DNA from 2 places in the Bradyrhizobium sp. Leo78 genome. Region 1 is predicted to be linked to the other one. Evidence: predicted binding sites of a transcription regulator. Region 1 holds the regulator's gene; the other holds the start of a gene.

What was found. Region 1 encodes LexA, which represses DNA repair genes until DNA is damaged. Its sites were predicted from a motif close to TGTTCNNNNTGTGTTCNG; they were not measured.
Region 2: a site for LexA is predicted at 6,104-6,121, ahead of AC5ZG1_RS01360 (ImuA family protein). Genes of this name have one in related genera too.

Annotation. Positions count from the first base shown of each region.
Region 1 is NZ_JCAMOT010000014.1:1,062-13,280, forward strand. Features, by position in the region: gene AC5ZG1_RS19000 (molybdopterin molybdotransferase MoeA) at 1-1,207, shown strand, start outside; gene lexA (transcriptional repressor LexA) at 1,409-2,110, shown strand; gene AC5ZG1_RS19010 (hypothetical protein) at 2,404-2,829, shown strand; gene AC5ZG1_RS19015 (hypothetical protein) at 2,970-3,191, shown strand; gene AC5ZG1_RS19020 (ComEC/Rec2 family competence protein) at 3,201-5,489, opposite strand; gene AC5ZG1_RS19025 (MFS transporter) at 5,890-7,218, shown strand; gene AC5ZG1_RS19030 (SPW repeat domain-containing protein) at 7,373-7,735, opposite strand; gene AC5ZG1_RS19035 (hypothetical protein) at 7,987-8,169, shown strand; gene glnA (type I glutamate--ammonia ligase) at 8,285-9,715, shown strand; gene AC5ZG1_RS19045 (YybH family protein) at 9,739-10,131, opposite strand; gene AC5ZG1_RS19050 (glutamine--tRNA ligase/YqeY domain fusion protein) at 10,143-11,840, opposite strand; gene gltX (glutamate--tRNA ligase) at 12,105-12,219, shown strand, end outside.
Region 2 is NZ_JCAMOT010000001.1:309,634-321,852, reverse strand. Features, by position in the region: gene AC5ZG1_RS01370 (error-prone DNA polymerase) at 48-3,608, opposite strand; gene AC5ZG1_RS01365 (Y-family DNA polymerase) at 3,605-5,350, opposite strand; gene AC5ZG1_RS01360 (ImuA family protein) at 5,241-6,035, opposite strand; gene AC5ZG1_RS01355 (hypothetical protein) at 6,152-6,322, opposite strand; gene AC5ZG1_RS01350 (UdgX family uracil-DNA binding protein) at 6,321-7,676, shown strand; gene AC5ZG1_RS01345 (inorganic phosphate transporter) at 8,095-9,723, shown strand; gene AC5ZG1_RS01340 (M20 aminoacylase family protein) at 9,907-11,079, opposite strand; gene AC5ZG1_RS01335 (GMC family oxidoreductase) at 11,291-12,219, shown strand, end outside.

The DNA of each region.
Region 1 (12,219 bases):
ACTGATGCCGGTCGCCGATGCGCTTGCCGCGGTCCTCGCCGGCGCGGAACCATTGCCGGAAGAGATGGTCGCGCTCGATGCCGCCTATCACCGCACGCTTGCCCGTGACGTCGCGGCAAAACGTACTCAGCCGCCACTCGCGATGTCGGCGATGGATGGCTATGCGGTGCGATCCGCCGACGCCGCCGACTTGAGCGCGCGGCTGAAGGTGATCGGCGAAGTCGCCGCGGGCCGGCCGTTCGGTCGGGAACTTGGTCCGCGGGAAGCGGCACGGATCTTCACCGGAGGCGTCATTCCCGCCGGCGCCGATGCGGTCGTGATCCAGGAGGACGCCCAGGTCGATGGCGATCACATCACCATCACCGAGGCCGCTGTCGCCGGGCGGCATATCCGGCCCGCCGGCGTCGATTTCCGCGAGGGTGACGTGCTGCTCAGGCGCGGAAGCCGGCTGACCGACCGCGCGCTGTCGCTGGCGGCGTCGATGAACTATCCGGAACTCCCCGTGCGGCGCCGACCCAAGGTCGCCGTGCTCGCGACCGGCGACGAACTCGTGATGCCGGGCACCTCTCCGGGTCCAGGCCAGATCGTCTATTCCAACGGCTATGCGCTGCGGGCGATGGCGCGTGCGGAAGGCGCTGAAGCGATCGATCTGGGGGTCGCCGCCGACACGGTTGCCGCCACCACTGACGGCATCCGCCGCGCGCATGCCGCGGGCGCCGACATCCTCATCACCACCGGCGGCGCCTCGGTCGGCGACCATGACCTCGTGAAGCCGTCGCTTGAGGCCGAGGGCGTGACCATGGCGTTCTGGAAGATCGCGATGCGGCCGGGCAAGCCGATGATGCATGGCCGGCTCGGCGCGATGCGAGTGATCGGCCTGCCCGGCAATCCGGTGTCGTCCTATGTCTGCGCCTATCTGTTCCTGGTGCCGTTGATTCGGGCCCTGCTCGGCCGCTCGGCGATTCATCACGTGACGGAAAGCGCCCTGCTCGGCCGCGATCTCGCCGCCAACGATCAGCGCGAAGATTATCTTCGTGCGCTACTCGAAGAGCGCGACGACGGCACGCTGATCGCAACGCCGGTCACCAAGCAAGACAGTTCGCTGCTTGGGAATCTCACTGCGGCGCAGGCACTTGTGATCCGTCCGCCATTCGCGCCAGCCGCAGCAAAAGGCGCGCCTTGCGACATCCTCCGATTGCCTGAATGACGCGGCGACCAGCATCTACCGGAGCATCTCTGATCGCGTTCACCAGAAATTAAGTGGTTGCGGAACACATATCGAACATATAGTGTCCGTTCATGATTTGTTTCGAAACTCGCTGTCTACGAATGGGAGTGCGTGACTCCCGAGATCAGCTCTTCTCAAGTCTCGGATCGAACGACGCTACCAACCGGGGGAATGCTCGCGATGCTTACGCGCAAACAGTATGAACTTCTGCGTTTCATCAACGAACGGCTGAAAGAGGCCGGCGTGCCTCCTTCCTTCGACGAGATGAAGGACGCGCTCGACCTGCGCTCGAAGTCCGGCATCCACCGCCTGATCACGGCGCTGGAGGAACGGGGCTTCATCCGCCGCCTGCCGAACCGCGCCCGCGCGATCGAGGTGATCAAACTGCCTGAGCTCTCCGCTGCCGGCAACGGCCGCCGCGGCTTCACGCCGAGCGTCATCGAGGGCACGCTCGGCAAGCGCACGACCAGCGCGGCCGTGGCCGAAGACGATGGCAACCGTCCCGTCGCCGTTCCCGTGATGGGCCGGATCGCGGCGGGTACGCCGATCGAGGCGCTGCAGACCCGCAGCCACACCATCAGCGTGCCGCCCGACATGCTCGGCTCCGGCGAGCATTATGCGCTCGAGGTGCGCGGCGATTCCATGGTCGAGGCCGGCATCCTCGACGGCGACATGGCGCTGATCCAGCGTAACGACACCGCCAACACCGGCGACATCGTGGTGGCGCTGATCGATGAGGAGGAAGCGACGCTGAAGCGCTTCCGTCGCCGCGGCGCGTCAATCGCGCTTGAGCCTGCCAATGCGGCCTACGAAGTCCGCATCCTGCCGCCGAACCGGGTGCGGATCCAGGGCAAGCTGATCGGGCTTTATCGCAAGTACTGAGCCGACGAGGACGCAGCAGCTCGTCTGGTACTTTGGTGGGTGATCTGCCCTCAAGGACACTGACAAGAACGATTTAGAGTGATTAGAATAAGAGCCCCGGTAAGTTCGCCGGGGCACTCTCGATGCAAGGAGATGTGCGGCAGCGCCTCCTATCGTGTTTGTGAACGGCTAGAGGGCGCGGGCCGTACAAATGCCAAGAACGGAGCAGAGGCTTATAAGTTATCGTCCACTCTGATAGAGGCCTGCGCCTCTTCCCAGGCACGGGTCGGCTATCTCGAATGAGGAGCAATCCGATGTGTGACTATAGCCTGCATGCCGTGGCGACGCGTCCCGCCCAAGTTGGAGAGACGCTTATCACCACCACCTTCCGCGGCACTTCGACCCGCGGCTTCGCTTCGGAAAGCGATCCGACGGTCGCAGTCTGCATGCTTCCCGGAACCGAACTCGCGTTCGCCGATAACGTCCGCTACGACAATCGCTGGATCTGGACCAAGACGACCGGCTTCCGTGTCGGCAAGTTCAACCAGATCGATGCGCATATTCGGGATCGTCATCACGACGCGATCGAATTCCCCGATGGCAGCCATGTGCTGGTGACCCAGCTCTGCGAAGGGCAGCGGGCGACCGTGCTGCAATTGCCAGTGACGCATCATGTTGCAGAGCCGGCACCGAAGGCGGTCGACCAGCGCCCCGCGCCGAACCCGCTGTTCATCGGCTGAGAGCTTCGGGCAGCGTGCGCCGCCGGTCTCGGCCGGCGGGACGTTGCCGCGGGTGAAAAACAAAGTATTTCGAGCGGCCCCGGAGGCCATCCGGGGGCGCATGCGGTTTTTTGTTGAACTACTCGCAAGGGGCATGATCGGTGGTCACCAAGATCACATGGCAAAAAGCCGGACGGGTGGCCCAGCCCGGCCGATACATGTTCAGGTTCGGCTGGCTCACCGTCGCAGCGGAAGATCTCGCGATCTGGGAGCGATTTCCGGATGCGAGCTTCACGCTCGTGCAAGTGCCGTCGCATTCGGGCGGTCCGGACGAATTTCGGCTCGGCGCCTTCGAGCTGCCGGCCAGCGCCGGTGGAGATTGACGGGGGCGCTCAGTCTTCCGGCTGCAGGTCGGACTCGGACGGGGTCGCATCGATGGCGCGCGGCGCGGGTGCCCCTTGGATCCGGATCGTGGTCTCGGGTTCGCCTTCGCCTGACACCGCAGGCGACCACGGCCGGTCGAGGCCGGCGGGCTTGACCGCATCGATGACGAAGTCGTTCCGGTTCCGCCGCAGCGCCAGCCCGCCCTGCCGCCGCAGCCGCTCGGCATCGATGACCGCCGCCGCACAGCCTTGTGGCACCGGCCGTGCGGTCACGATCAGCACCGCCCGTTCGCAATCGTCCGCGAGCGCCTCGGATCGCCGCGTGAGCGCAACGAACGCGCCACCGGCCACAGAGGTCACGCAGCCGCTCTCATCGCAGGACACGCCCTCCGTGAGCGACGGGTCGCTTGCAGTGCGGGCATCGGCATCCGCGGCAAGCCACTCCTTGGCGAGAAACGCGTCCTTCGCGGTCCGCATCAGGTGCAACCGCCCGTCACCGCCGCGGACGGCGACATTGCGGCCGTCGCCGGAAATCAGGATGTCGGGTTGCGGCGCCCTCACCGCCCAGACCACCGCAATGAGAAGCACCGCCGCGCCGGCGAAGCGCAGCGGCGTGCGCAACAGCCCGAGCAGGATGACGCCCAGGCTCGCGGCGATCAGCGGGCCGATCCCGAACGCACTGACGTGGCCGACTGCGCCCGGCAGCGCGGCGACCCATTGCGCAACCACGATCATCCAGTCGATGCCGCTGCCCATGATCGCCCAGAACACGCCGTCGAAACCGAACGGCATCGCCAGCAAGCCGAGGAGCCCGGCCGGCATCACCAGCGCCGACACCACCGGCATCGCCGCCAGATTGGCAAGCACGCCGAAGGGCGCCACCCGATGGAAGTGAAAGGCGGCATAGGGCGTGGTCGCCAGCCCCGCTACCAGCGAGGCCAGCAGCAGCATCGCAATCTCGCGCCCGCCCCACAGCGCGATCCGCGCGGTCGCGGAATGATCGGGCGCGGCAAACAGATGCGGCATGCCAATCTGCACCAGCGCCACCAGCCCGAGGGTGGCCGCAAACGACATTTGAAAGCTCGGATGAACCAGCGCTTCCGGTGCGATCGCGAGCACGATCATGGCCGCGACGGCGAGCGTCCGGAACGTCACCGCGCGGCGGTCGACCATGACGGCGATCAGCACCACTGCCGTCATGAAGAACGATCTCTGGGTCGCGACCTCCGCTCCCGACAGCAGCAGATAGAAGGCGGCAGCGACCAGCGCCGCGGCGGCGGACCATTTCTTGATCGGAAAGCCTACAGTGAGCACCGGGAACAGTGCGAGCAAGGCGCGGACTGCGAAGAAGACCACGCCCGCGACCACCGCCATGTGATAGCCCGAGATCGAGAGCACGTGGCCGAGCCCCGAGATGAACATCGCATCATTCACCGGCTCGGAGATCGCATCGCGCCGGCCGGTCAGGAGTGCGGTCGCGATCGCGCGATTGTCGCCTTCGAGCACGTTGCGGATCCGCGCATCGATCGCATCGCGCATGCCTTGCATGAACGCCGCATAGCGCAGCGCAAATCCGCGGCCTTCCGGCGACGCCGTCGTCTTGATCGCGCCGAGTACGAAACCGGAGGCGCCGATGCCCTGGAAATAGAGATCGCGGCTGAAATCGTAGCTGCCGGGCCGTAAGGGAGCGAGCGGCGGCTGCAGCCGTGCCTTCAATTCGACGAAGCTGCCGACGTCAGGGGCAGTGCCCTTCTTCACCGACAGCCTGACACGCTCGAGCTTCGGCGCGCCGCGCTGGCTTTCGATGCTCGCGACGCGCAGCACGAAACGGTCGGTACGCTCGCGGATGTCACGTGTCTCGACAAATCCGGTGAGCGACACCGAAAACATCGGCCGCGCCAGCACGCCATGTGCGACCCGCGCGGTGCGCCAGGTGGCAACCGCAAAACCCGCCGCAACGGCGGCAATGATGACGGCGGCAGCGAACGCCTGCCGCCGCCTGAGCAGGAACGCGACAGCGCATAGCGCGATGGCGACGATGGCCGCGACCGACAGCACTGGCTCATGGTCGGCGGCGAAGTAAAGCGCGATGCCGCAGCCGAACGCGACCGGCACCCAGGGCAGAAGCCGTCCGGCGCCCGCTTCCGCCCGGACCCACTGGCGCAACGTCTCGACGATTGGCGGCCAGGCGCCGACGCCGATCGGGGCATAACCACCCGCCGGCGCCACCGCCTCGCGGGGCGGCCAGGTGCCGGCATAGCCGCGCCTGCCGCCCGGCGTCCTGCCCTCGTCCGACATCCTGCGCCCTGGAGTATTCCTGCTTCAACAAAGCTACCGGAACCGGGTATCCGCGGGATAGCGGAACAGATGCGGAATACGGAGGAAAGAACGCCCTGCCGGCGCGTTTCCGATCTTAGCGCTCCAAGCCCGATTGAGCCGAAAGTCTCATAAGGCCACAGTCCCATTGAGGATTAGACTACTCTCACGCCTCCACCCGGACAGATGGGAAAGAGGCAGTGGTGGCTCGCGGTTCGAAGACCGCTGGAGCCCTTCTCAGGTGGTTCAAGGCTTCCCTGAGACCGGCGTTGCGGACGCAACTCGCAAATCAGGCCTGTAGCGTCACGCATCACGCGCACTCCGCGAGCGAACAGAGCGCTGAAAAACGCGAGGAGAAGCCTTTGAACCGAAGGAGCAGCACATGGCAATTCAAGTACCGAGCGATTTTCGCCGGGTGATCGTTGCCGCGTCGGTCGGAAACATCATCGAATGGTATGACTTCTATATCTTTGGCAGCCTGGCCGCCGTTCTGTCGGTCAAGTTCTTCGAACAATCCCACCCCGTCGCAGCCCTGCTGAGCACGATCGCCCTGTTCACTGCAGGATTCCTGATCCGTCCGCTCGGAGCATTCCTCTTCGGATGGATGGGCGACCGGGTCGGCCGCAAGTACACGTTCCTCATCACGCTCACCGGAATGGGACTGGGAACGGGCGCGATCGGCCTGATCCCGACTTACCAGTCGATCGGTCTCACCGCCGCGTTCGTGCTGTTCGGGCTGCGCATGATCCAGGGCCTGTGCCTGGGTGGCGAGTATGGCGGCGCCATCACCTATGTGGCCGAGCATGTGCCCGACGACAGACGCGGCTACTACACAGGCTGGCTCCAGACCTCGCCGACGCTCGGGATCGTGGTGTCGCTGGCCGTGATCATTCTGACCCGGATCTATTTTGGCGATCAGGCCTTCAACGAATGGGGATGGCGCGTTCCGTTCCTGCTGTCATTCCTGCTGGTGGCCATCGCCATCTACATCCGCCTCCAGCTCCAGGAGACGCCGATCTTCCAGGAGATCAAGGCCCGCGGGCAGATGACCAGGAATCCCTGGAAGGAGGCGTTCCTTAGCTCGAACATCAAATACATCGGAATCGCCATCATCGTCCTGATCGGACAGGGCGTGGTGTGGTACAGCGGTCAGTTCTGGGCGCTGTACTTCCTGCAGCAGGTCTCCAAGGTGGACGCGCTGACCTCGTCGTACATCGTCGGGGCTGCGCTGCTACTTGCGACGCCGAGCCTGATCTTCTTTGGCTGGCTGTCGGACCTGATCGGCCGCAAACCGGTGATCCTGGGAGGCATGCTGCTTGCCGCGATCACCTATTATCCGCTGTATCTGTGGCTCGGAACGGTCACGCACCCCGGAAACATCAACTATCCGATCGCAATCTTCATCATCTTCATCCTCGTCTGTTACGTCGGGATGGTGTACGGGCCGGTCGGCGCGTTCCTTGCGGAGTTCTTCCCCAGCAGAATCCGGTACACGTCGGTGTCGGTGCCGTATCACATCGGCAATGGCTGGGGCGGCGGCTTGGTGCCGTTCATCACCTCGGCGGCTTTCGCCGCCACTGGCAGCGTCGGCTACGCGCTGATCTATCCGATCCTAGTTCCTGCGATCTGCTTCGTGCTCGCCGTTTTCCTGATGCCGGAAACGAACAAGACCAGCATCTGGGAGCAGGTCGAACCGAGAACCGCATCGTGACGCCCAATAGCCCTTGCCCCGGGGGCTACCAAGCCCTGTGGCGGGGGAATCCAACATCCGGCAGGAGCGGGTCGACACCTCTGCCGCAACAATCCCCTCGCGCCGGCCGCTACCGCGTAGCGGTCGGACCGATGGCTCGGCCAAACCCGCCTTCTCAGCCGGCGCGGTGATGCCAGCGATCGTGCCACCAGGCGGTGAAATCACGATCCGTCAGCAGCTCCCAGCCGGCCAAGAGGATCACCAGCATGCCCGACAGCACGCTGCTTACCGTCGCCGAGACCTGCTCGTAGCCGACCGTCCACGGTGCCAAGAGCAGAGCCAGTCCGAGCAGCATCTCTCCCCATTCCTCCAGATAGGACGGAATGACAAATGCCTCGACGGCAAACAGGATGACAGCCAACCCAAGCGCGATGGTGATCCAGACGGCCGCTCCGCCGAAGCCCAGGGCAAACGGCGACCCGACCAGCCACACACCCACCAACAAGCTGGCAACGTCCTGCCAGTGTTGAATGCGCATGACGCTCACCTCCCCTCTCCCATGCATATGGTCACGCGGCGCGGCGCCGGAAAGACATCCCGCCTGACCTGCGTTGTGTTGCGGCTCTCCGTGTTCCGGAGCCGCTTCCCGCCGCCCATCACCCGGAAAGCACGCTTGCAAGTGCGCCGCAGCAGGATGCAAACTGCTGCGCTCAATCAGGTGTCAACGTCTACGGCTCTCGGCCCGACCGGAATTCAAGGTTGCGTCCAGAACGAGAGGAGCATGACGCCATGCGAGAAATCGAAATCCACGATTATGCGCGGCAGCTCTTGGAAGCACATGGTGCCAAGGCCATTGCGGAAGCTGCGCAGAATGCCATCGAGCTCGAGGCAAAGGGCGAGGTCGAACTCGCCAAGACCTGGCGGCATATCGAAGACGCCATGAAGCTGATGCGCGGGCCGCACCAAAGCTGACGCTCCGGTGCGGCAACCGCGAACGTGGCGCAGGATTCGTCGCAAGCCGCTTTAACGCGCGGCGGAGCGACAACATGACCTCTAGTGACCGGCTCTCCATGACAGGAGCGAAGCCATGTTTCCCAGATGTACGACAGCCGAAGATCTCGTGAAGGCGATCACCGATGAGAAGGTGCAGATGATCGACCTGCGCTTCACCGACCTGCCGGGGGTGTGGCAGCATTTTTCCGTCCCGCCGAGCGCGGCGAGTATCGATGCTCTCAGCGAGGGCATTGGCTTCGACGGCTCATCGATCCGCGGCTTTCAGGAAATCCAGGAAAGCGACATGCTTGTCGTCGCAGATCCGACCACGGCTTTCCTCGACCCGTATTCGCTGGCATCGACCCTGGTCCTGATCTGCAACATCCGCGACCCCGTGACCGGTCAATCCTATAGCCGCGATGCTCGCTACATCGCGCAGAAGGCCGAGACCCATCTGAAGGGCACCGGGCGCGCCGATACGAGCTACTTCGGTCCGGAGGCGGAGTTCTTCGTGTTCGACGACGTCCGCTACGGACAGGGCATCAATTACGCCTTCCACGAAATCGATTCCGGTGAAGGCAGTTGGAACACGGGCAAGGAGGAAGTGCCGAATCTGGGCCACAAGCCGCGCCCGAAAGAAGGATACTTTCCCGTTCCCCCCACCGACAGCATGCAGGATCTCCGCGCCGAAATGGTGCTGACGATGGAAGAACTCGGCATCCAGATCGAAGCCCATCACCATGAAGTCGCGACCGGCGGCCAGAACGAGATCGACATGCGCTTCACCACGCTCACGCGCATGGCGGACAATCTGATGATCTACAAATACGTGGTGAAGAACACCGCGAAGCAGCATGGCATGACCGCGACGTTCATGCCCAAACCGCTGTTCGAGGACAACGCTTCAGGGATGCACGTTCACCAGTCGCTATGGAAGGGCGAGACCAATCTGTTCTACGACAGGGGCGACTATGCCGAGCTGAGCCAGCTTGCCCGCTACTATATCGGCGGTCTCCTGACCCACGCCTGGGCGCTGTGCGGGCTTTGCGCGCCCACCACGAACTCCTATCGGCGCCTGGTGCCGGGCTATGAGGCCCCGATCAACCTGGTCTACTCCCAGCGCAACCGCTCGGCCTGCTGCCGCATTCCGATGTATTCGCCGAACCCGAAGGCCAAGCGCGTCGAGTTCCGCTCGCCGGATCCTTCGTGCAATCCCTATCTGGCTTTCTCCGCGATGCTGATGGCCGGCCTCGACGGCATCAACAACCGGATCGACCCGGGCAGCCCGATCGACAAGAATCTTTACGACCTGCCGCCCGCCGAGGCGAAGGATGTGAAGTCGACGCCCGGATCGCTGGACCAGGCACTCGACGCGCTCGAGCGCGATCACGCCTTCCTGCTCCGTGGCGACGTCTTTACCGCCGACGTGATCGAAACCTGGCTCGACTACAAGCGGAAGAAAGAGGTCGATCCAATCCGGCTACGCCCGCATCCGTACGAGTTCCACCTCTATTACGACATCTAGCGACGACCGCCCGGGTGACCCGCCTATTGGTCAATCAGCGGCGTCTTCGATGAAACGTGATGGCTGGCGATTTTCCAGTCGCCGTCTTCACGAACGATGACCCAGGTGATCTTGACTGAGAACGTCGGATCACTCTCGCCCAGAAAGAATGACGCGGTGCCAGCCATGTTGATGAGATCAGGGCTGACCTGCGCGGCGCGCACATCGGAAAACTGAACGGTCGGCGAGCGCCATTGCGGCAGGCCGTTGAAGTAGGCCGCAACCCCTTCCCTGCCGCGATAGAGCGTCGGATTGGAGCCGAAGAAGAACGCGCGCTCCGAATAGAGCGAAGCGAGTGCTGCGGCATCCAGCCTGCTGAAGCCGGCGGACCATTTTGCCATGATGGCGGAGACGATCTCCTCGGCTTCGCCCTGCATCTCGCCCGCCCCTAGCTTTTGCCGCCGACTTCCTTGGCGAAGGTATCGCGGAGTCCAATGGTGCGGTTGAACACCATCTTGTCCGACGTCGAGTCGGCATCGCGCACGAAATAGCCCTGGCGCTCGAACTGCATTACCTCGTTCGAATTGCTCTCGGCGATCGCCGGCTCGATGCGCGCGTCCGTCAGCACTTCCAGCGACTGCGGATTGAGGTCGGCGGCGAAGTTGCCGGCGTCCGGACTGGGCGTCGCGAAGAGCTGGTTGTAGATGCGGATCTCGGCCGGTTTCGACTGCGCCGCCGGCAGCCAGTGCATGGTCGCCTTCACCTTGCGGCCGTCGGGCGCATTGCCGCCCTTGGTCGCGGGATCATAGGTGCAGCGCAGCTCGACGACCTCGCCGGCGTCGTTCTTGATGACGCCGGTGCACTTGATGAAATAGGCGTAGCGTAGCCGCACTTCGGTGCCCGGCGAGAGGCGGAAGAATTTCTTCGGCGGGTTCTCCATGAAGTCGTCGCGCTCGATATAGAGCTCGCGGCCGAAGGCGATCTTGCGGGTGCCGGCCGTGGGATCGTCGGGGTGGTTGATCGCCTCGATCTCCTCGACCTGCCCTTCCGGATAGTTCTCGATCACCACCTTGAGCGGCCGCAGCACCGCCATGCGTCGGAGCGCGGTGCGGTTCAGCTCCTCGCGGATGCAGAACTCCAGCATGCCGACGTCGACGACGCTGTTGGACTTGGCCACGCCGATCCGCTTGATAAACTCGCGGATCGCCGCTGGCGGCACGCCGCGCCGCTTCAAGCCTGCAATCGTGGGCATGCGGGGATCGTCCCAGCCGGCGACATGTCCCTCGCGCACGAGCTGGGTCAGCACGCGCTTGGAGAGCAGCGTATAGGTCAGGTTCAGGCGCGCAAATTCGTACTGCCTGGGCTTGGACGGCACCGGCAGCTTGTCGAGCAGCCATTCATAGAGCGGGCGATGATCCTCGAATTCGAGCGTGCAGATCGAGTGCGTGACGCCCTCGATCGCGTCCGACTGCCCGTGGGCATAGTCATAGCTCGGATAGATCGACCATGTGTCGCCGGTGCGCGGATGGTGTGCGTGCAGAATCCGGTACAGCACCGGGTCGCGCATGTTGATGTTGCCCGAGGTCATGTCGATCTTGGCCCGCAGCACGCGCGCGCCGTTCGGGAACTCGCCGGCCTTCATGCGGCGGAACAGGTCGAGGTTCTCCTCTACCGAGCGGTCGCGATAGGGCGAGTTCTTGCCGGGCTCGGTCAGCGTTCCGCGCGCGAGGCGGATCTCCTCCTGGCTCTGGTCGTCGACATAGGCGTCGCCCTGCTTGATCAGGCTTTCGGCCCATTCGTAGAGGCGCTCGAAATAGTCGGAGGCAAAATAGAGATTGTCGCCCCAGTCGTAGCCGAGCCAGCGCACGTCGGCCTGGATCGAGTCGATATATTCCTGCTCTTCCTTGGTCGGATTGGTGTCGTCGAAGCGCAGGTTGCAGTGGCCGGGAAACTCCTGCGCGATGCCGAAGTTAAGCGCGATCGACTTGGCGTGGCCGATGTGCAGGTAGCCGTTCGGCTCCGGCGGGAAGCGCGTCACGACGTGGCTGTGCGTCTTTGACGCGAGGTCAGCCTGGACGATGTCGCGAATGAAATCGCGTCCGGTCTCCGCCGCCACCGCTTCTGCCGCCACTGGTTCTGTCGTCATCGAGGGTTCCTATGCATGGTCCAGAAAACCGGAAGCCGCTTTCCCGAAAGATCATGCTCAAAAAAGGGATCAGCCGCCCTTCTGCCAAATTCGCCCCGGCCCGCCAAGCCCGCTTTCGAGGCCGCCGCTTTCGAGGCTGCCGCTTTCGAGGCTGCCTTGGGACAGCCCAAGTGGACAGCCAAGGCTTTGGTAAGGCCAAGGCTTTAGTTATGCGTTGTTCCTGCTATACACCAGCGCCGTTCAAGCCCGAGTTCGCATCCGGTCATGTCTGATTCCGTCGTCACACGCTTCGCCCCCTCGCCGACCGGCTTCCTCCATATCGGGGGCGCCCGCACCGCGCTGTTCAACTGGCTCTATGCCAGGAAGCACGGCGGCAAGA
Region 2 (12,219 bases), on a different contig from region 1:
CGCTGCGCGCGCCCCGGAATGACGGAGGAGAGAGGCGGCGCGCTCCCTCAATGGAAATCGCGTGACGGCGGCAGAATGCGGACGTTGCGGGGGTGGCGGATTTTTTGCGGGGAGTTTTCGCCGTGGTCGCGGCGGTCGTCGTTGAGGGGTTCGACCAAAGCGGGGCCGGCGGGCACGGCAGGCTTGGCGCTGAAGGCGTCGTTGGAGAGATTGATGAGGTCGTAGGAACGGTCGATCATGCGCTGCGCAACCAGGTGCGTCACCTCCTCCGGGCTACTTTGGATATAGCCTTCGACCAAGATCAGCCGCGCGCCCATCACTTCTTTCCGGTATTGCTCCATCACCTTCGGCCACACCACGATATTGGCGATCCCGGTCTCGTCCTCGAGCGTCATGAACACCACGCCATTGGCGCTGCCCGGGCGCTGCCGCACCAGTACCACGCCGGCGCAGCGGACGCGGCGCCTATCGTTCCGATGGCAGATCTCCTGGCAGGGCACGACGCGCTCTTTTGCAAACATCGCGCGCAGGAACTCCATCGGGTGGCCTTTCAGCGACAGGCGGATGGTCTGGTAGTCGGCGACCACCTGCTCCTGCCGCGGCATCTGCGGCAAGGGTTTTGCGTTCTCGTCCGGCTGCTCGCGGGCAACAGCGGCTTCGAACAGAGGCAAAGGCACGTCGTCGGGCAGCCGCCGCACTGTCCAGAGCGCTGCGCGGCGATCGAGCCCGATCGAGCGAAAGGCATCGGCGTCCGCCAGCAGGATCAGCGCGCGCTTGGGCAGGCCGGTGTCGCGGGCGAAATCCTCCAGCGAGGTGAAGGGACGCCGCTGCCGCGCAGCGACAATGCGGTCGGCCCAGTCGATTTCTTCACCTCTCCCATAGGGAGAGGTCGCGCCCAACGGGTCGCGCCGAAGGCGCGCCCGATGACAGGCTCCAGCGCGGGTGAGGGGCGCGGTCTCTCGTGGGACCTGAGCCCCCTCACCCGACTTGCACATGGTCATGTGCAAGTCGACCTCTCCCCGCTGGGGAGAGGTGGGAGCGTGCGGCAACATCGCAGGCTCACCACGGAATGACGCCTGGATTTGCTTCAGCTTCTCCTCATCCGGGTCTTTCCAGTTGAAGCCGTCGATCTGGCGGAAGCCTAGCCTCACGGCACAGTGCTTACCGCTGCCCTCCTCCAACATATTCTGGGCGAAGCTGTAGGATATGTCGATCTCTCGAACCTCGACGCCGTTCTTGCGGGCGTCGCCGACGATCTGCGCAGGGGCGTAAAAGCCCATCGGTTGCGAGTTGAGCAGTGCGCAGCAGAAGGCGTCGGGGTGATGATGCTTGAGCCAGGAGGAGATGTAGACGAGTTGGGCAAAACTCGCGGCATGGCTTTCCGGGAAGCCGTAGGAGCCAAAACCCTTGATCTGGTCGAAGCAGCTTCTGGCGAATTCGCCATCGTAGCCGCGCGCGACCATGTTGCCGATCAGCTTGTCCTCGTACTTGCCGATGGTGCCGAGATTGCGGAAGGTCGCCATCGAGCGGCGCAGGCCATTGGCCTCTTCGGAGGTGAATTTTGCGGCTTCGATGGCGATCCGCATCGCCTGCTCCTGGAACAGCGGCACGCCGAGGGTCTTGTGCAGCACTCTGTACAATTCGTCTGCAGGACCGTGCTCCGGTGACGGTGATGGATAGCTCACCTTCTCCTGCTTGTTTCGCCGGCGCAAATAAGGATGCACCATGTCGCCCTGGATCGGCCCCGGACGCACGATCGCGACCTCGATGACGAGGTCATAGAACTCCCGCGGCTTCAGCCGCGGCAGCATGTTCATCTGCGCGCGGCTCTCGACCTGGAACACGCCGAGCGATTCACCGCGGCACAGCATGTCGTAGACTCTCTTGTCGTCCTGCGGAACGGTCGCAAGCTCCCAGCGCTCGCCCTTGTGATCGGCGATCAGGTCAAAGCTCTTGCGGATGCAGGTCAGCATGCCTAGCGCCAGCACGTCGACCTTCATCATGTTGAGCGCGTCGACGTCGTCCTTGTCCCATTCGATGAAGGTGCGGTCGTCCATCGCGGCATTGCCGATCGGCACATAGGTATCGAGCCGGTCCTGCGTCAGCACATAGCCGCCGACATGCTGCGAGAGATGGCGCGGGAATTCGATCAACTCAGTGGCGAGATCGACCGCGAGCCCTATCATCGCATTCTTCGGATCGAGCCCCGCTTGCCGCACCTGCATGTCGTTGAGGCCCTTGCCCCAGCTTCCCCACACAGTATCGGCGAGCGCGGCGGTGACGTCCTCCGTCAGCCCAAGCGCCTTGCCGACGTCGCGGATCGCGCTGCGCGGACGATAATGGATGACGGTTGCGATGATGGCGGCGCGGTGACGGCCATAGCGGCGATAGACATATTGCATCACCTCCTCGCGCCGCGAATGCTCGAAATCGACGTCGATGTCGGGCGGCTCCAGCCGCTCTTTCGAGATGAAGCGTTCGAACAGGAGATCGACCTTGGTCGGATCGACCGAGGTGATGCCGAGCACGTAGCACACGGCCGAGTTTGCCGCCGATCCCCGCCCCTGGCACAGGATGCCCTGGCTGCGCGCGTAACGGACAATGTCGTGCACGGTCAGGAAATAATGCGCGTATTTCAGCTCGGCGATCAGCGCGAGCTCCTTGTGCAAGGTGGCGCGAAGCGTGTCGTCGATCTTGCCGCCGAAATAATTAATGACACCGGCCCAGGTCAGGTCTTCGAGATGCTGCTGCGCGGTCTTGCCCGGCGGCACCGGCTCATCGGGATATTGATATTTGAGCTGATCGAGCGAAAAGGTGATGCGGTCGGCAAAGCGCATGGTCTCGGCGATCGCGTCGGGAAAATCGCGGAACAGCCGCGCCATCTCCTGCGCAGGTTTCAGATGCCGCTCGGCATTGGCTTCCAGTCTTTTGCCGATCGCATCGATCGTCATCTTCTCCCTGATACAGGTGAGCACATCCTGCAGCGGGCGGCGCGCGGGATGGTGATAGAGCACTTCGTTGGTTGCGAGCAGCGGCACGTCTGCTGTCGTCGCAAGGTGATGCAATCGTGCCAGGCGCCGCTTGTCGTCGCCACGATAGAGAAGGCTTGCGGCGAGCCATACGCCATCAGCACGGCTTGCTTTCAGGCGTTCGAGCAGATCGAGCGACTTTGTCGTCTCGAAACGATGCGGCAAGGACAGCACCAGGAGCTGGTCTTCGGCGAATTCCAGGAGATCGCTCAGCTTCAGACGGCACTCACCCTTTTCGATCCGCTTGATGTCATCGCCGCGCTTGCCGCGGGTGAGAAGCTGGCACAACCGGCCGTAAGCCGCGCGGTCGCGCGGGTAGACCAGGATGTCAGGCGTGCCATCCATGAATACGATGCGCGAACCGATCAGCAGCTTTGGCGGATGGGTCACTTTCGAATTTTCGAGCTCCTTGTAGGCGCGCACGACACCGGCGAGCGTGTTGTGGTCGGCAAGACCGATCACGGGGATGCGGAGAATGCTCGCCTGATGCACATAGGCGCGCGGATCCGATCCGCCGCGCAGGAAGGAGAAATTGCTTGTGATGCCGATTTCGGCATAGTCGGGCGCCGGTTCCATCATGCGAAAAGCCCATGCACGAACCAGTTGGCGGGAATGGGCTTGCCGTCTTCGTCGATCAGTTCGCTGTCGTAAAGGCCGTCGCGAAAGATCCAGAAGCGCAGACCCTGCTCGTCCTCGACGCGGAAATAGTCGCGCGTCAGCACCTTCCCGTCCCGCTGCCACCATTCCATGGCGATGCGCTCGGGACCCTCGACCCGCACCACCTGATGCGTGGCGCGCCGCCAGGTGAAGCGATGCGGCGGTCCGTCCGGCACGGTGGCGAACGGCACCTTGATCGGCTCTGGCCTTTCGAACAGGCGCAGCGGACGGAGCGGCGGTTCGCCCTCGGCGCGCACGGGCCAGGAGGCTTGCGAGGCCGCGGCCAGATGATGCTGCGCAGGGGCGGCAAGCGCCGCGCGCTCGGGGATATGGGTGTCCTCCGGCAGGTACACGACCACGCGCTTGCCGCCGATGCGGGCGGCGATGCGGTCGATCAGCGCGGCAAGCTCGTCATTGTCATGGACATGGGCATCGAGATCGCGCTGCTGCTGCACCACGATCTCGGTACGACCAGCCGACAGGCGGATCAGGTCGAAGCCGAAGCCGGGATCGAGGGGATCGCTCAGTGCATCGAGCCGCTCGCGGAACAGGCGGTCGATCACCTCGGGCTTCGTGACCGCACGCCCGGTCTCGACGGCAAGCGTGCGCACCGCGCCGTCGGTGCGGAAGAAACCTGCTTCCAGCTTCCGCGCGCCCTTGCCCTGCTTGTCCATCGCCTGGACCAGCATCTTGGCGAGGTTCTGCAGCGTCAGCGCGATCATGGGCTCGGTCGTGACCGGCTCGGGAAACCGCTTTTCGACGATGTAGTCAGGCAATGGCTTGCGCGGGCTGATCGGCGCATCGCCCTGCCCCAGCGCGTGCGCGAGCAACGTGGTGAAGGCAGCACCGAAACGCGCCGCAATCTCATGGCGCGCGCGGGCAGCAACATCGCCGATCGTCTTCAAGCCGGCGCGGCGCAGGCCTTTGGTGATCGTCTCATCGGCGCCCAATGCCGAGATCGGCAGAGGGCTGACAGCTTCGACCTCCGCACCATCCTCGATGATCCTGCCTGACGAATGCCGCGTCAGCGTACGGGCGCAAACCGAGGTGGCTGCGATCGCGCCGCTGACGGCAAAGCCGCGCCGACTGAGCGCGCCGCAGATGATCTGCAGCATCGCGTGTTCGCCGCCGAACAGATGGGCGCAGCCGGTGATATCGAGGAAGAGACCGTAGGGCGGATCGAGCGCCACCAGAGGTGTGAAGCGGTCGCACCAGTCGGCGATGTCATTGAGCGTTTTGGCATCCGCGACCTCGTCGGCATCATAGACCGTCAGTTCCGGGCAGATCGCGCGGGCATTGGCGAGTGGCAGGCCAGTCGACAGCCCGCTTCGCGCGGCGATGTCGTCGAGAGAGTGGACCACCAGCGCGTTGTGCTCCTTGATGACGACAACGCTGGGGATTTCTTTCTTCACCTCTCCCATAGGGAGAGGTCGGATCGCATCGTTAGATGCGATCCGGGTGAGGGCTCTCTCCCCACGAAGAGTCTCGCCCGCGGAGACACCCTCACCCCGGCCCTCTCCCGCAAGCGGGAGAGGGAGCTCAGTGCCCGTGTGGTTAGCTGGCGAGGCGCTGCTTCGCGCCAGTTGCCGCTTGATCCGATCGATGGGCAGGCGCGGCAGCCACAGGCTGAGGATACGCCGACGGTTCACTGAAAAGGCACTCATCACATTTCCATTCCATGATCCATCGCCCGACCGGGCCATGACGGTTGCGAACGAGCTGCGCATCGAACAGAGGCGCGCCCCACGCGCTCCAACTGGCGCCCGGCGGCGAATGCGCCGCGCGCACGATCCATCTGGTTTCCGCGGTGGACGGAAGCGGCGTTGCCGCCAGGCGCAGCAGCAGCGCGGGGACGCCTGATGATTGCGCTGATAGCGTCAGCTTGCGGCTCGCGACCAGATCGAGCTGCTTGGACTCGCCCCAGACTTCCATGATGACGGCGCCTAGCGCGTCGCAAGCGAGCGCATCGGCCGTGGTGCGCAAGGCATTGTCGATGTCGGCGGCGCGCACGGTGACGAGGAGACGCGGATCGAGGCCAAGCTCGGACAGACCGTTCATCGACAGCGCGCCGGATTCGGTTTCGGAAAAATCCTGCCGCACCCAGACCAGCGGCTTTCGCGCGGCAAGACGGCCGGCGAGACCTGCGATGAAACCGGTGGCGGAAGCGCCCTGGTGCCCCTCGGCAAACACCTCGTGCACCGCGGCTTTCGCGAGGCCGCCCTTGAGCATCGCATCAGCGCCGGCATGACCGAGCGCGATCCGCGGCAGCGGATGCGCTTCATTGGATGTCTCAATGCGCTCGATGCGCCCACGCAGGGACGCAAGCGTGCTCAGGCGTGCGCTCGTCATGCGCCGCTCCTTAAGGAAGATATCGGGGCCGCTGCCGGCTTCCGGGAGAAACTAGAAGCTGGCCCAATTGTTCATGGTATGTTCTAATATAAAGCCAACTGCGCGGGAGGAGTCAATCAGATTGGTAACGGGATAAATTCATGAATGAAATCAATTGGATTCATGAGAGCCGTCATGGCCGGGCTTGTCCCGGCCATCCACGTTCTTTCCTTGGTGAGGAAGGCGTGGATGCCCGGGTCAAGCCCGGGCATGACGAGAGGAGAGACAGGAGGGAGAGTAAGTGCCATGCACCACATCATCCTGGGCAGCGAGACTGATTTCGACGGCTGGCGAAAGGCAGCACGGACGCTGGTGCTGAACGAGGTGCCGCCTGACGATGTGACGTGGACGGTGCGCAACAACGAAGTCGAACCGTTCGATGCGCCGGACCGCGAAGCACCGCTCGAGCCGCCGCATGGCACGTTCAGCGTGCCGGCCAAATTCGTCGAGCTGGCGAAAACCGCGATCCTGCATCGCGATGCCGAGCGCTTTGCCCTGCTCTATCGCCTGTTGTGGCGCCTGCGCCGCGACCATGACCTGCTCGACGTCGCCGACGACCCTGATGTCGCGCGCATCCATGCGATGGCGAAGGCCGTGCATCACGAGGCACAGCGGATGCGGACGTCGATCCGCTTCCGCGAGATCGGGCGCGAGCACAAATCGCATTTCGTCGCCTGGTTCGAGCCGCAGCATCATGTCGTGGAACTGGCGGCGCCATTCTTCGCGAGCCGCTTCGCCGACATGCCCTGGTCGATCCTCACACCTGATGTCTGCGCGCATTGGGATGGACATGCGGTGTCGATCACCCCTGGTATCGGCGAGGCCGGGATGCCTGCAGGCAATCGGCTGGAGGAAATCTGGCAGCGTCATTACGCTACGATCTTCAACCCAGCCCGGCTGGCAGCGAAGCAATCGAGGAACCTGCCGGAGGCTTCGACGATTAAGCCCACAAGCGAAATCGCCACGCCACCGGAACCCGCCATGATCCGCCACGCCGACCGACTGAGTGCGCTGCGGAAGGAAGCCGCCGATTGCCGCGCCTGCCATCTCTATGAGCATGCGACCCAGACCGTGTTCGGCGAAGGCCCGCAAAGCGCGCAGGTGATGCTGGTCGGCGAGCAGCCGGGCGACAAGGAAGATCTCGCCGGAAAACCGTTCGTCGGTCCCGCCGGCCTGATGCTCAACCGCGCGCTTGACGAGGCCGGTATCGACCGCAAAAAGGTCTACGTCACCAATGCGGTGAAACATTTCAAATTTGTGCCGCGCGGCAAGATCCGCCTGCACCAGAAGCCGAATACGCCGGAGATCAAGGCCTGCCGCCAATGGTATGAGCGGGAACTCGCATCGATCAAACCGGACCTGGTAGTGGCGATGGGCGCGACCGCTGCGCAATGCGTGTTCAACAAGCTCACGCCGATCAACAAGAACCGCGGCCGCCTGATCGATCTTGACGACGACGTCAAGGCGCTGGTGACGGTGCATCCCTCCTATCTGCTGCGGCTGCCCGATGAGGATGCGAAAGCGCGGGAATATCAACGCTTTGTCGAGGATCTGAAGATCGCCGCGGAACTGTTGAGGAAACGCGCGCGGGCTGCGGCATAAGCATGGCCCCATGCATAGCACTGCAAATATCAAGCCGTTGATAAGACTGATATCTATTTACAACCTTACATTGATGGACAATACTCCCCTATTACAGGGGGAGTTTGGGGCGTCTTGTTCACGCCAATGACGTTCCCATGCGGTCGACGCGCTGCCACGGCGCCACAGCCCCGGCGTCAGGCAGCGCGCGACCGCTCCTCTCCATCACATATCCATCACACACTTTCGCTGCGCGCATGGCTCGTCATGTGAATGGTCAACATTCGTGTCGCGAGCGCGCGTGACAGACGATCATCGATGCAACACCCAAGCACCGTTGCGACACGTGTTTCATTCAAGCAAACTACGGCTGTCATCTAACCTTCAAGTCAATGGTCAAGACTAAGGGCCTCCTTCCGTATTTCGACGGGGCCTCAGAATGACCGATTTTGCACTCAATACTTCAGTACGCGACGAAAGACCGATTCAGCCGGCTTCAAGGCCAAATCTCGATAAAGGCTTCAATCCGCTGACGATGATCCTCTTCTTCGGCATCCTCGCGGCGGGGTTGCTGTTCGTCGCCTACAGCATCTATTCCGACGTCGATGCCACCGGCACCCGCGTCACCACGTTCTTGCCCTACATCCTGCTGTTCGTTGCGCTCTTGATTGCGCTCGGCTTTGAATTCGTCAACGGCTTCCACGACACCGCCAACGCGGTCGCGACCGTGATCTACACGCATTCGCTGCCGGCCGAAGTCGCGGTGATGTGGTCGGGCTTCTTCAACTTCCTCGGCGTGCTGCTCTCGTCTGGCGCGGTCGCCTTCGGCATCATCTCGCTGTTGCCGGTCGAGCTGATCCTGCAAGTCGGCTCCAGCGCCGGCTTTGCCATGGTGTTCGCGCTGTTGATCGCCGCGATCCTGTGGAATCTCGGCACCTGGTATTTCGGCCTGCCAGCCTCGTCTTCGCACACGCTGATCGGCTCGATCATCGGCGTCGGCATTGCCAACGCGCTGATGCGCGGCCGCGATGGCACTTCCGGCGTCGACTGGAGCAAGGCCACCGAGATCGGCTATGCGCTGTTGCTGTCGCCGCTGGTCGGCTTCGTCTGCGCCGCAATCCTCTTGCTCGTGCTCAAGATGATTGTGCGCAACCCTGCGCTCTATGCCGCGCCCGAAGGCAACAAGGCGCCGCCGCTCTGGATCCGCGGCCTGCTGATCCTGACCTGCACCGGCGTCAGCTTCGCGCACGGCTCCAACGATGGGCAGAAGGGCATGGGCCTGATCATGCTGATCCTGATCGGTACCGTGCCGACGGCGTATGCGCTGAACCGCACGCTGCCGGAATCCATGGTCGCCCAGTTCCAGAAGAACTCGGAAGCTGCCTCCAAGGTGATCGCGGCGAAGGGCGCCGGTCACAGCATCATCGGCGATCCCCGTCCGGCCGTGACGCAGTACATCTCGCTGCACCACCTCAATGAGGGCACCTTCCCCTCGCTCGCGGTGCTGGTGAAGGATGTCAGCGACCAGGTGACGAGGTACGGCTCGCTGACCAAGGTGCCCGCGGAAGCCGTCGGCAACACCCGCAACGACATGTACCTGATTTCGGAAGCGATCCGCTTCCTGATGAAGGACAAGGAGAGCGACCTCAGCAAGGAAGACATCGCGACGCTGAACGCCTACAAGGGCTCGCTCGACAGCGCGACCAAGTTCATCCCGACCTGGGTGAAGATCGCGGTGGCGATCGCGCTCGGCCTCGGCACGATGATCGGCTGGAAGCGGATCGTGATCACGGTCGGCGAGAAGATCGGCAAGACCCACCTGACCTACGCGCAGGGCGCCTCCGCCGAGCTCGTTGCCGCCGCCACCATCGGAGCCGCGGACACCTTCGGCCTGCCGGTGTCCACCACGCACGTGCTGTCGTCCGGCGTCGCCGGCACCATGGCCGCCAACGGCTCGGGGCTGCAGATGGCGACCATCCGCAACCTCCTGATGGCCTGGGTGCTGACGCTGCCCGCCGCGATCATGCTGTCGGCTTCGCTCTACGTGCTGTTCGCGAACGTGTTCTGAGCGGCAGAGCCATCAACAACAAAGGCCCGCGCGATGCGCGGGCCTTTTGTTTTGTCGCGAAGACCGCGTCACACACTCTGTCATTGCGAGGAGCGCAGCGACGAAGCAATCCATCTCTCCGCAAGCGGAGGCATGGATTGCTTCGCTGCGCTCGCAATGACGGGGAAGGACGACGAAAGGGCGTCACGCCGCGAGCGTGTTCTCCACCAGCTTGATCCAGTAGGACGTGCCGTAGACGATCGCCTCGTCGTTGAAATTGTAGGCGGGGTGATGCAGGCCGGCGCTGTCGCCATTGCCGCAGAAGATGAAGGCGCCGGGGCGCGCTTCCAGCATGTAGGCGAAATCCTCCGCGCCCATCATCGGCGGCATTTCGTGGACGTTGTTCTCGCCGGCGATTTCCTTGGCGATCTTGGTCGCGAACTCGGTCTGCGAGCGATGGTTGACGGTGACGGGATAGCCGCGCTCGTAAGTGAGGTCGATCCTGGCGCCGGTCATCTGCGCAACGCCGGCGACCACCTCATGGATGCGCTTCTCGACCAGCGCCCGCACCTCCGGCGTCAGCGTGCGCACCGTGCCACGCAGCTCCGCGGTCTGCGGGATGACGTTCCGGGCATTGCCGGCGTGGAATTCGCAGATCGAGATCACGGCCGAATCCAAGGGATCGACGGTGCGCGAGACGATCGACTGCAGCGCCGTGATCAATTGCGAGCCGACCAGCACGCTGTCGATGCATTTGTGCGGCCGCGCGGCATGGCCGCCATGGCCTTCGATCCTGAAGTCGATCGCGTCCGTTGCCGCCATGATCGGGCCGGTCCGGATGGCGAACGAGCCGACGGGGATGCCGGGGCCATTGTGCATGCCATAGACCTGCTCGATGCCGAACCGCTCCATCAGCCCGTCCTTGATCATCGCGGCAGCGCCCGCGCCGCCCTCCTCGGCCGGCTGGAAGATCACAACCGCGTTGCCGGCGAAATTGCGGGTCTCGGCGAGGTAGCGGGCGGCCCCTAACAGCATCGCGGTGTGCCCGTCATGGCCGCAGGCGTGCATCTTACCTGGCGTCCTGGATGCATAGGGCAGATTGGTCTCCTCCTCGATCGGCAGCGCATCCATGTCGGCGCGCAGCCCGATCACCCTGATGTCGCCATTGCCGGCGGGTTTCTTGCCCTTGATGACGCCGACCACGCCGGTGCGGCCGAGCCCCGTCGCGACCTCGTCGCAGCCGAATTCGCGCAGCCGCTCGGCCACGAATGCTGCAGTGCGGTGGGTATCGTACATCAGCTCGGGATGTTCATGGATATCCCGCCGCCAGGCCTGGATGGCGGGCTGCAGGTTGGCGACGCGGTTGACGATGGGCATGGCACTTCTCAAGTTCTGTGATTCAAACGTGTGTGATGTTTAGCATGCAAGCGGCGGTCCACCCAACAGGCACAGCGCCCGGGTCATGCCTAATCGTCATGGCCGGGCTTGTCCCGCCTGCCGACGTCTGACTATTTGGACAGCAGAGAATGCGTAGATGCCTGGAACATTTTCGGGCAACGCGGCCCACGGACGGGTGGAAAGCAAGAGAATGCCTGGAAAGCTCGAGGGTGATTTCGACTATATCGTCGTGGGCGCCGGCACCGCCGGCTGCATCATGGCGAACCGGCTTTCGGCCGATCCGGCAAAGCGCGTGCTGGTGCTGGAAGCCGGCGGCGACGACAACTGGATCTGGTTTCACATCCCGGTCGGCTATCTCTTCGCGATCGGCAATCCGCGTTCCGACTGGATGTTCAAGACCGAGGCGGAGCCCGGCCTCAACGGCCGCGCGCTCGCCTATCCCCGCGGCAAAGTGATCGGCGGCTGCTCGGCGATCAACGCCATGATCTCGATGCGCGGACAGGCCGCCGATTACGATCACTGGCGCCAGCTCGGTCTCACCGGCTGGGGCTACGACGACGTGCGGCCGGTGTTCCGCGCGATCGAGGATCATTTCCTGGGGCCGAGCGAGGACCACGGCACGGGCGGCGGCTGGCGCATCGAGGCGCCGCGGCTGTCCTGGAAAGTGCTGGACGCCGTCGGCGACGCCGCGGAAGAAATGGGCATCAGGCGCATTCCCGATTTCAACACCGGCGACAACGAAGGCGTGAGCTATTTCCACGTCAACCAGAAGCGCGGTCGCCGCTGGTCTTCCGCGCGCGGCTTCCTGAAGCCTGCATTGCACCGGCCGAACCTGCGGCTGGAAAAGAACGTGCTGGTCGATCGCCTGATCGTCGAACAGGGCCGCGCGGTCGGCGTGCGCTTCATGCGCGACAATGAAATCATCGAAGCCCGCACCAAGGGCGAAGTGATCCTCACCGCCGGCGCGATCGGATCGGTCCAGGTGCTGCAGCGCTCCGGCATCGGGCCCGCCGAGTGGCTCACACCACTCGGCATCGACGTCGTGCTCGACAAGCAGGGCGTCGGGCGCAACCTGCAGGACCATCTGCAGCAGCGAGCGATCTACAAGGTCACTGGCGT